Regions from separate parts of the Anaerostipes faecis genome, predicted to be linked through region 2. Evidence: riboswitches for the same ligand, from Rfam matches in the RefSeq annotation. Region 2 holds a riboswitch; the other holds the start of a gene.

Region 1 (4,621 bases), on a different contig from region 2:
GATGCCGCCGTTGATTGCATACAGCAGGGATTTGGCAAGGTTACAGCGCGCTCCGAACAGCTGGGTCTGTTTTCCGACTTTCATAGCAGACACACAGCAGGCGATAGCATAATCATCTCCGTAAATCGGTCTCATGACATCGTCATTTTCATACTGGATAGAGTCTGTGTCAATGGAAACTTTGGAGCAGAACTTCTTGAAGTTCGCCGGAAGCTTTTCAGACCAGAGGACAGTCAGGTTCGGCTCCGGAGCTGTTCCCAAATTATAAAGAGTATGGAGATAACGGAAAGAAGTCTTTGTTACAAGCGGTTTGCTGTTGATTCCGATGCCGCCGATGGACTCTGTGATCCAGGTAGGGTCTCCTCCGAATAATTCATCGTACTCCGGTGTCCTTAAATGTCTTACAAGACGAAGCTTGATGATAAACTGGTCGATCAGTTCCTGGGCGTCTTTCTCCGTCAGAACGCCGTTTTCCAGGTCGCGCTGAATATAAATATCAAGGAAAGTGGAAGTACGTCCGAGGGATGTAGCCGCACCGTTGTTTTCTTTTACACCGGCAAGGTAAGCCATATATACGGCCTGAACAGCCTCTTTGGCGTTGGATGCGGGTTTAGAGATATCCACTCCGTAGGAAGCAGCCATTTCTTTGATCGCTCCTAAAGCACGGATCTGCTCGGATACTTCCTCTCTTGCACGGATGCGGTCTTCGCTCATCGGTCCGTCTAAGGCATCCAGATCACGTTTCTTTTCTTCAACGAGATAATCAATTCCATAGAGGGCGGCACGGCGGTAGTCTCCGATTACACGTCCTCGTCCGTATGCATCCGGAAGCCCTGTCAAAAGACCGGCAGTCCTTGCAAGTCTTGTGCGCTGCGGATAAGCATCAAAGACACCTTCGTTGTGTGTCTTGCGGTATTCATTGAAGTGACGGTCAATTTCCGGATTCAGCTTGTATCCGTACTGCTCCAGAGAAGAATGGGCCATTCTCTTTCCGCCGTATAAGTTTACGATACGTTTTAACGGAGCATCTGTCTGAAGACCGACGATGACTTCATTTTCTTTGTCGATATATCCGGGAGCAAAGTTTGTGATGCCGGAGATGATGTCAGTTTCTACATCTAAAACTCCGCCTTTTTTTGTTTCTTCGGAAAGCAGTTCTTCGCATTTGTTCCACACTTTTTCCGTTTTTTCTGAAACACCTGCCAGGAAAGAGTCATCGCCCTCATATAACGTATAATTTTTCTGTATAAAGTCCCTTACGTTGGTTTCCTTTGTCCATTTTCCATCTTTAAAGCCATTCCATTCTTTTAACATTGTTTTCCTCCATATTGATCAAAATAGGTTTCCTGAAGTTGTTTGGTACGTTCCTTGTCCATTGCCGGAACTCCTTTGAGTGGGTAAGAAAGATTCATTACCTCATATTTGTTGGCACCGAGCAGATGATAGGGAAGAAGCTCTACCTTTTCTACGTTTGGTATGCGGTCTATGTATTCCTTTAATTCCTGCATGTGCTCTTCGCTGTCTGTAAGTCCCGGAACTACGACATGGCGGATCCATAGTTTCGTGCTGTTCCGTTCCAATGCCTTTAGAAATTCGTTGAACCGCTCCATCGGTCTTCCTGTCATAGACTCGTAAGCCAGTTCGGTTATTTCTTTGAGGTCTAAAAGTACCAGATTCGTGTAAGAGAGGATCTCATCATAATCTCCCTGTCCGAAGCCTGCGGTGTCAATGCACGTATGGATACCTTCCTGTCTGCAGAGTTTCAGGGTCTTAAGCAAAAACTCCGGCTGCATCAGCGGCTCTCCGCCCGAAAAGGTCACTCCGCCGTTCTGTTTAAAGTACGGCTTAAAGCGGGAAATCTTTTTCACCAGTGCCTCCGGAGTTATCTCTTCACCGCCCTGAAACTCCCAGGTGTCGGGGTTATGGCAGAACTTACACCGAAGGGCACAGCCCTGGAAAAAGACTACGCTGCGGATGCCCGGGCCGTCCACTAATCCCATGGATTCCATGGAATGGATGTGTCCAACAATCATAGGAACCTCCTGTAAAAATGTTGATTGGCTGCCTGGGATACGAGTATAAGCGGTTTATGGAAGGACAAAGTAGGCAAGCCCACACCTCATCTCCCCAACACCCCACTCTTTGAGGGGCTTGACAACTTTGCGTGTCAGATGCGATTTGCCAAAAGCAAATAATTTCCTTTGAAATAAAAAAAGCCGCACGTCCAGGCAGAGTGCCCAGACGGTCGGCTAAAAATTCATTGTCATACTTCCTGTGGTAAACTCCACTTGTCCGTCAGTCATATGACTTATGTCTTTAAAATACTATACCTGGCACCGGAATGTCAACCCCGGAATCGAAATATTTAATGTAAAATTTTTAGCCGGCTCCATCATAACCTGGATGCTTCTGCCTGTCTACCGGGTATCTGATAAAAGTTTTCATGTTTAAAATTCAGAAAATCCGGGCATGTTCATAGTATGAAGAAGAAATCAAACATCTGGATGTTTTTCCTTGCCGCCGCAGTGATCTTCTCTGTGGTCTGGGCAAAAGAGGAAGACGACAAAGCGGATCAGAAAATAAAACAGGGAGTCGTGCGGTTCCATATACGGGCAAATAGTAACAGCAGGAAAGACCAGGCAGAGAAACTCCTGGTCAGGGATCAGGTAGTGGCATATCTGAAGCCCTGTATGGAGCAGGCCAAAACAAAAGAAGATGCAAAGAGAATCCTTGACAGCAGGAAAAAGGATATTGCCAAAGTGGCAAAGGCCACGCTGCAAAAGAGGGGAAGGGATCTTCCGGTCAAAGTCTATCTGACCAGAGAGAAGTTTCCCGAAAAAGACTATGGCAGCTACGTATTTCCCGAGGGAACCTACGATGCACTGAGAATTGATCTCGGAAATGCCAGTGGACATAATTGGTGGTGTGTCATGTTTCCGGACCTTTGCATTACCAAAGAGAGTGAAGCGGCAAAAGACGAAAATACCAGAAAAAAACTGGAGCAGCAGGTAGGAAAAAAAGGAGTGAAAAAGCTGGAAAGGAAGAAGGAGAAGCTGCCCTGGTTTTTGAAATGGCTGGAGTAGAGAGGTAATATTTACTAAATAAATATATAAAAAGTTAACTACTTTTTTCGTTGATATTTGTTGTAAAAACAGGTATAATAAAGTTACAAAAGTTTTAAAAATTTATAATAATACATTTTATTTCCAACACGGCTGAGAGGGGCAGAAAGTGAAGGAGATGGTATGGATGAAAAAGATTTCAAAGAGGCATACGGTATGGTAGATCAATTATTTTTATAGGTCTCTGCTGCTCATAACAGCAGGGATTCTGATGCTTTTGGCCTTCCTGCTGCTCCTCCGGTAACTGCAGACGATTACATATCAAAATACAAAGAGGGAATTTTACAGGTGTATTCTGTAAACTTTCCTCTTTTATTTCATTTCATAGGAAAGTTCTATGACCTTCCCTATGAAATAAAAACGCTCCGTGGGTTGTGCACAGATGCGTAAGGAAATTATTTGCCTGCGGCAAATTGCATCTGGCACGCAAAGTTGTCAAGCACCTCAAAGAGTGAGAGGCTGGGGAGATGAGGTGTGGGCTTGCCCACTTTGTCCTTTCTCTGTGAGAAAGCAAAAAACATAAAGAGTGCACTATCTGGGAACCATAAAAACAAATGATGAAACAGGCACAACTTTTATGCTGCCCAAAACGTCTAATTATTAAATACGGATGTAAGGAGAATCTACAAATGAAGAAAAAAATAAAAAAAGATAAACTAAAAGAAATGAAGGATTTTTACCGTTCAGTCCTGCTGATTTCACTTGGCATCACTATGATCCTGATCTTCCAGGCAATGCTCATGTAGACAGAAAATCATGGACGATTCAGCTGATGAAAAAGACACGCCGCTAAAGCGTGTCTTGCGGTATGTATGTTTGGACTGCTTAATCCTCAGGCAAAGGTTTCTTTGCAGAGATCAACAGCAGTTTTTTCAGCTTATGTACACGAAACTTTGTGAGTCCCGCTGCCTTGAACATGCCAAGAATTTCATGAGTGGACGGCCGTTTCACCTTACAGGAAGGAAGAAGCCTGTCCGCCACGTTGCCGGTGATTCTTATTACCTCCGGGAATGCAACGACACCGATGTAAAGCCTTCCGCCAGGAGTCAGGAGATCGGCCGCTTTCTGAATGAACTCCGCCTGGTCGGGGAAGTGATGGAATGCGCTGCACACAGTTATGATGCGAAATGTATTGTCCTCAAAATCCAGGTCATCGCTGCTGCCTACCTGGAAATGCAGGTCGGGATAATCTTCACTGGCCCTGCGGATCATCTCTCCGGAGATGTCGACTCCATATCCTTCAGCGTTTCTCCAGCGTGTGAGTCCGGCGAGCAGCGCTCCGGTCCCGCATCCCACATCCAGAATTTTATCATTGTCGCGGACACATATCTTTTTGATCATCTCCTGTTCCAGAGAAGCCGCCATCTTACCGCTGATGGTCTTTTCATAATTTTCAGCCTTTTTATCGTAAATTTTTGCAGAACGTTCTTTTACATTTTTCATAGGTACGTCCTCTCTTTCTTCATCTTACTCTATTATTCTTTACAATGATTATATCA
Region 2 (4,621 bases):
TTACACGAATACAGATGGAAAAATTTCCTTTGTAATCGGGCTTTGAAAATGAGGGGAATAATGTTATACTACTGATAAAGTGAAAAGGAGAAGACAAGTGAGAGTAAAGGGGATAAAGAATAAACTTGCAGTATTTGTTTCAGTAATCGTATTGGCTACTGGATTTTTTTACGTCAGCTGTGCTTCTGTTTTTGCAGAAGAAAAAAGTGCGGAAGAAAATGATCCGGCCAACAGTTGGCGGTTCAAAGATGGAAAACCGGTAAAACAGCAGGAGCCAATAGGTCCATCCATATCAGCCAGAGGAGCCAGAGCAGTTTCAAATGCATGGAAAAATGTAAACGGAGTGTTTTTGAATTCTTTGGGAGATCCAATTCCAAATGCCACTGCAAAGGGAATTGATGTGAGCAAATGGAACGGCAAAATTGACTGGAATAAAGTCAAAGCAGACGGAATTGACTATGCGATTATAAGAGTTGGATATGGTGAAAATTTAAAGAGCCAGGACGATCCCACATGGGCATATAATTCATCTGAATGTGAGAGAATTGGGATGCCTTATGGAGTTTACATATATTCGTATGCAACTAATACGACGAAAGCAAAAAGTGAAGCAGAACATGTGATACGCCTGGTCAAGGGTAAGAAGCTTTCCTATCCGATTTATTATGATATGGAAGATGAGGAATTTCAGGGAGGATTGTCAAATCAGAAACTTGGAGAAATTGCCGATACTTTTATAAAGACACTGGGCAGTGCAGGTTATAAGAATGTCGGTGTTTATGCAAATAAATACTGGTTTACTTCACGGCTGACAAGCAGTGTATTTGATAAATATCCAAGATGGGTTGCACAGTATAATTACCGCTGTGATTATACTGGAAATTATCATATGTGGCAGAGTACAGATTCAGGAAAGGTCAGTGGAATCGGTACAAATGCAGATCTGAATTTTAAAATAGGCTCATGGAACGTCAATGCACTGCAAACGGCGGCTGTCTCCTCGGTGAAGCTGAATAAGACAAGCCTGAAGCTCATAAACGGTTCTTCCTATACATTGAAGAAATCAATCGCGCCATCCAATGCTTCCAATAAAACTGTGACATGGACCAGTTCCAATAAAAAAGTGGCAGCTGTCTCTTCCGCGGGAAAAATTACTGCAAAGGGCGTGGGGAAAGCAACGATCACAGCGAAGACATCCAACGGGAAAAAAGCAGTCTGCAAAGTTACTGTCCGGCCCAAGACAAACAAGATTATAAAGCTTAAAAAATCCGGAAAGAAAAGTATTAAGATTACCTGGTCTAAGGTCGGCGGGACTACAAAATATCAGATTTATATGTCCGGGAAAAAGTCCTCCGGATTTAAAAGAATTGCAACCGTATCTGCAAAAAAAGTATCTTATACAAAAGGCAAGCTAAAAAAGAAGAAAAGATATTATTTTAAAATCAGATCGTATCAGACCATAAAGAAAAAGAAAATTTACAGTAAATTTTCCAAAGTAAAATCTCTCAAACGGTGATCTAAAGATATTCCTCTTGTAAAAATGGCTGCTTTAGTGTAGATTAGCCTTACAGTCATTAAACATCAGGAGGATAAAGATATGATAATTGCATTGATCGCACATGACAAGAAAAAAGACGAGATGGTGGAATTTGCAAAGAAGTATAAAGAGACATTAGCAAAATATGACTTGGTCGCAACCGGCACAACCGGAAAACGGGTAGAGGAAGCCACAGGACTTCCGGTGAAGAAATATCTTTCAGGACCGTACGGCGGAGACCAGCAGCTGGGAGGCAGGATTGCAGAGGGAAAGATCGGACTGGTCGTTTTTTTCCGGGACCCACTGACCGCACAGCCTCATGAGCCTGACGTGTCTGCACTGCTTCGTGTCTGTGATGTGCACAAGGTACCGGCAGTCACCAATACTGCGGCTGCAGAACTGATGATTCAGATGTTTTAGCTGTCAGGACTGAGTATTTTGACTTGAAAAATGACAGATCATAGTGTATATTTATTTTGAAAGCTGTGCGACTGGCGGATAGTGGAGAAACCACGGGGAGCACGGCAGCAGAAATGCCGGCCGCCTGGGCAACTTTTATTCAGTATGCCCAGGCGGCCTCTTTTATTACATTGAAAAGGTCTGCGAACCTTTCGTATGGAATAAAAACCTCTCCGCAAAGCTGCACACAGATACAAAAGGAGGATGCAAGGCAATGAAGATGTTGTCATTAGAAAACGAGTTAAAAGGGAATTCATATCCTGGAAGAGGAATTGTGATCGGAAAATCACCAAACGGGGCCTATGCAGTGACTGCATATTTTATCATGGGAAGAAGCGGGAACAGCAGAAACCGTGTGTTTATCGAGGATGGAAAAGGCATCCGGACACAGGCTTTTGATCCATCAAAACTGAGTGACCCGAGCCTTATCATCTATGCTCCGGTTAAGGTACTTGGAAATAAGACGATCGTGACCAACGGAGACCAGACGGATACAATCTACGAACTCATGGATAAACAGCAGACATTTGAACAGGCATTGAGGACGAGAGAGTTTGAGCCGGATGCACCGAATTATACTCCGCGTATTTCAGGCATTATGCATGTGGAAAACGGAACCTACAACTATGCAATGTCTATTTTAAAGAGTAATAACGGCAATCCGGATGCATGCAACCGCTATACATTTGCCTATGAGAATCCGGTAAGCGGAGAGGGACATTTTATCCACACCTATATGCAGGACGGAGATCCGCTTCCAAGTTTTGAGGGAGAGCCTAAATTAATCGGTTTAGACGATGATATTGATGCGTTTACAAACCGTGTATGGGAAAGTCTGAATGAGGACAACAAAGTATCTCTGTTTGTGCGTTATATCGATATCAAAACAGGAGAATATGAAACAAGGATCGTGAACAAGAATCAATAGGAGGAGACCATGAAGGAATTAGAGTTAAAATACGGATGCAATCCAAACCAGAAGCCGTCAAGAATTTACATGGAAGACGGTGAACTGCCGATCAAAGTGTTAAGCGGTAAACCGGGATATATTAATTTCCTTGATGCATTAAACGGCTGGCAGCTGGTGAAGGAACTGAAAAAGGCGACCGGTCTTCCGGCGGCAGCTTCCTTTAAACACGTTTCTCCCGCTGGCGCGGCGGTAGGTCTTCCGATGACCGATGTGGAAAAGAAGATTTACTGGGTAGATGACATGGATATGGAATTTACTCCTCTTGCCAATGCGTATGCCAGGGCGAGAGGTGCCGACCGCATGTCTTCTTTTGGAGATTTCATTTCACTTTCCGATGTGTGTGATGCGGCAACGGCCAAGATTATAAAAAGAGAGGTATCTGACGGAGTGATTGCTCCGGGATACGACGCAGACGCACTTGAAATTTTAAAAGAAAAGAAAAAGGGAAACTACAATGTGATCGAGATCGATCCGGATTATGTGCCGGCTCCGGTAGAGCGCAAAGAAGTGTTTGGTGTTACCTTTGAACAGGGCAGAAATGAACTGAACATTGATAAGGATTTCTTTAACGATATCGTGACGGAGAATAAGGAACTGCCTGATTCTGCCAAAATCGATCTGGCGATTGCAATGATTACATTAAAGTATACCCAGTCTAATTCAGTATGCTACGCAAAGGATGGACAGGCGATCGGCATCGGTGCGGGACAGCAGTCCAGAATTCATTGTACCCGTCTGGCAGGACAGAAAGCCGACAACTGGTATCTGCGTCAGGCTCCGAAAGTCATGGGACTTGAGTTCGTGGACGGCATCCGCCGTGCGGACCGTGACAATGCCATTGACCTGTATATCGGGGACGACTATATGGATGTTCTGGCCGACGGAGCATGGGAAACTATTTTTAAAGTAAAACCGGAAGTGTTCACAAGAGAAGAAAAGCGTGAATGGCTGGATCAGATGACGGGTGTGGCACTTGGATCAGATGCATTTTTCCCGTTTGGCGATAATATCGAACGGGCACACAAAAGCGGCGTTTCTTATGTGGCTGAGCCGGGTGGCTCTATCAGAGACGACCATGTCATTGCAACATGCAATAAATATAATATGGTGATGTGTTTTACGAAAATCCGTTTATTCCATCACTAAAGTATAGCAGGAAGGAGAGGAACCACAATGGTTTTTCTCCTTTCTTAAGCTTATGAATGCGTCTGGCAGTAGATGAGGATTGCTTTGGAAACAAATTTGGCGGTTCCTTCTCCGCCGGCACGGTCTATAGACTTTTTCATTCTGTCATCACAGGTTCGGAGGCCGGATCTTTGTTTATGAGACGGCCGAATTCCGCAAAGTTTGCCATAAACTTTGTATTCATGACCTTCCAGTCCTCCTCTGTATAATCCTGTGTCTTTTGTTCATCTTCGCAGAAAGCATCGGTACCGCCCCAGCTTTTTCTGGCCTCGGATTTATAGCTTTCCAGCGTTTCTTCGTTCAATGTCTGATAATTCAATGATTTCACTCCTAACATTTGAATTACAAGAGCGAAGTCGATCAGATGTTCCAGCCGGTCCTTTTTGATCCTCAAAAGCTGTATCTGCTGATCTAATGCTTTTTGTCGGTCAAAATCCGAACGGTCCAGGATCTCTCTGATGTCTTTTAAA

The links. A riboswitch is a leader RNA that binds a small molecule or an ion and turns the genes downstream of it on or off. The one in region 2 is predicted to bind ZMP and ZTP.
Region 1: another riboswitch for ZMP and ZTP. It lies ahead of pflA (pyruvate formate-lyase-activating protein); the one in region 2 lies ahead of QGT46_RS06945 (IMP cyclohydrolase).

What each region holds. Positions count from the first base shown of each region.
Region 1 covers NZ_CAJSYK010000003.1:160,626-165,246, reverse strand. Annotated here, with positions in the region: gene pflB (formate C-acetyltransferase) at 1-1,314, opposite strand, end outside; gene pflA (pyruvate formate-lyase-activating protein) at 1,308-2,033, opposite strand; ZMP/ZTP riboswitch at 2,229-2,313, opposite strand; gene spoIIR (stage II sporulation protein R) at 2,481-3,083, shown strand; gene QGT46_RS04120 (class I SAM-dependent methyltransferase) at 3,948-4,565, opposite strand; gene QGT46_RS04115 (AEC family transporter) at 4,619-4,621, opposite strand, start outside.
Region 2 covers NZ_CAJSYK010000007.1:126,210-130,830, forward strand. Annotated here, with positions in the region: gene QGT46_RS06935 (GH25 family lysozyme) at 98-1,516, shown strand; gene QGT46_RS06940 (methylglyoxal synthase) at 1,598-1,957, shown strand; ZMP/ZTP riboswitch at 2,015-2,094, shown strand; gene QGT46_RS06945 (IMP cyclohydrolase) at 2,211-2,924, shown strand; gene QGT46_RS06950 (phosphoribosylaminoimidazolecarboxamide formyltransferase) at 2,934-4,112, shown strand; gene QGT46_RS06955 (MerR family transcriptional regulator) at 4,249-4,621, opposite strand, start outside.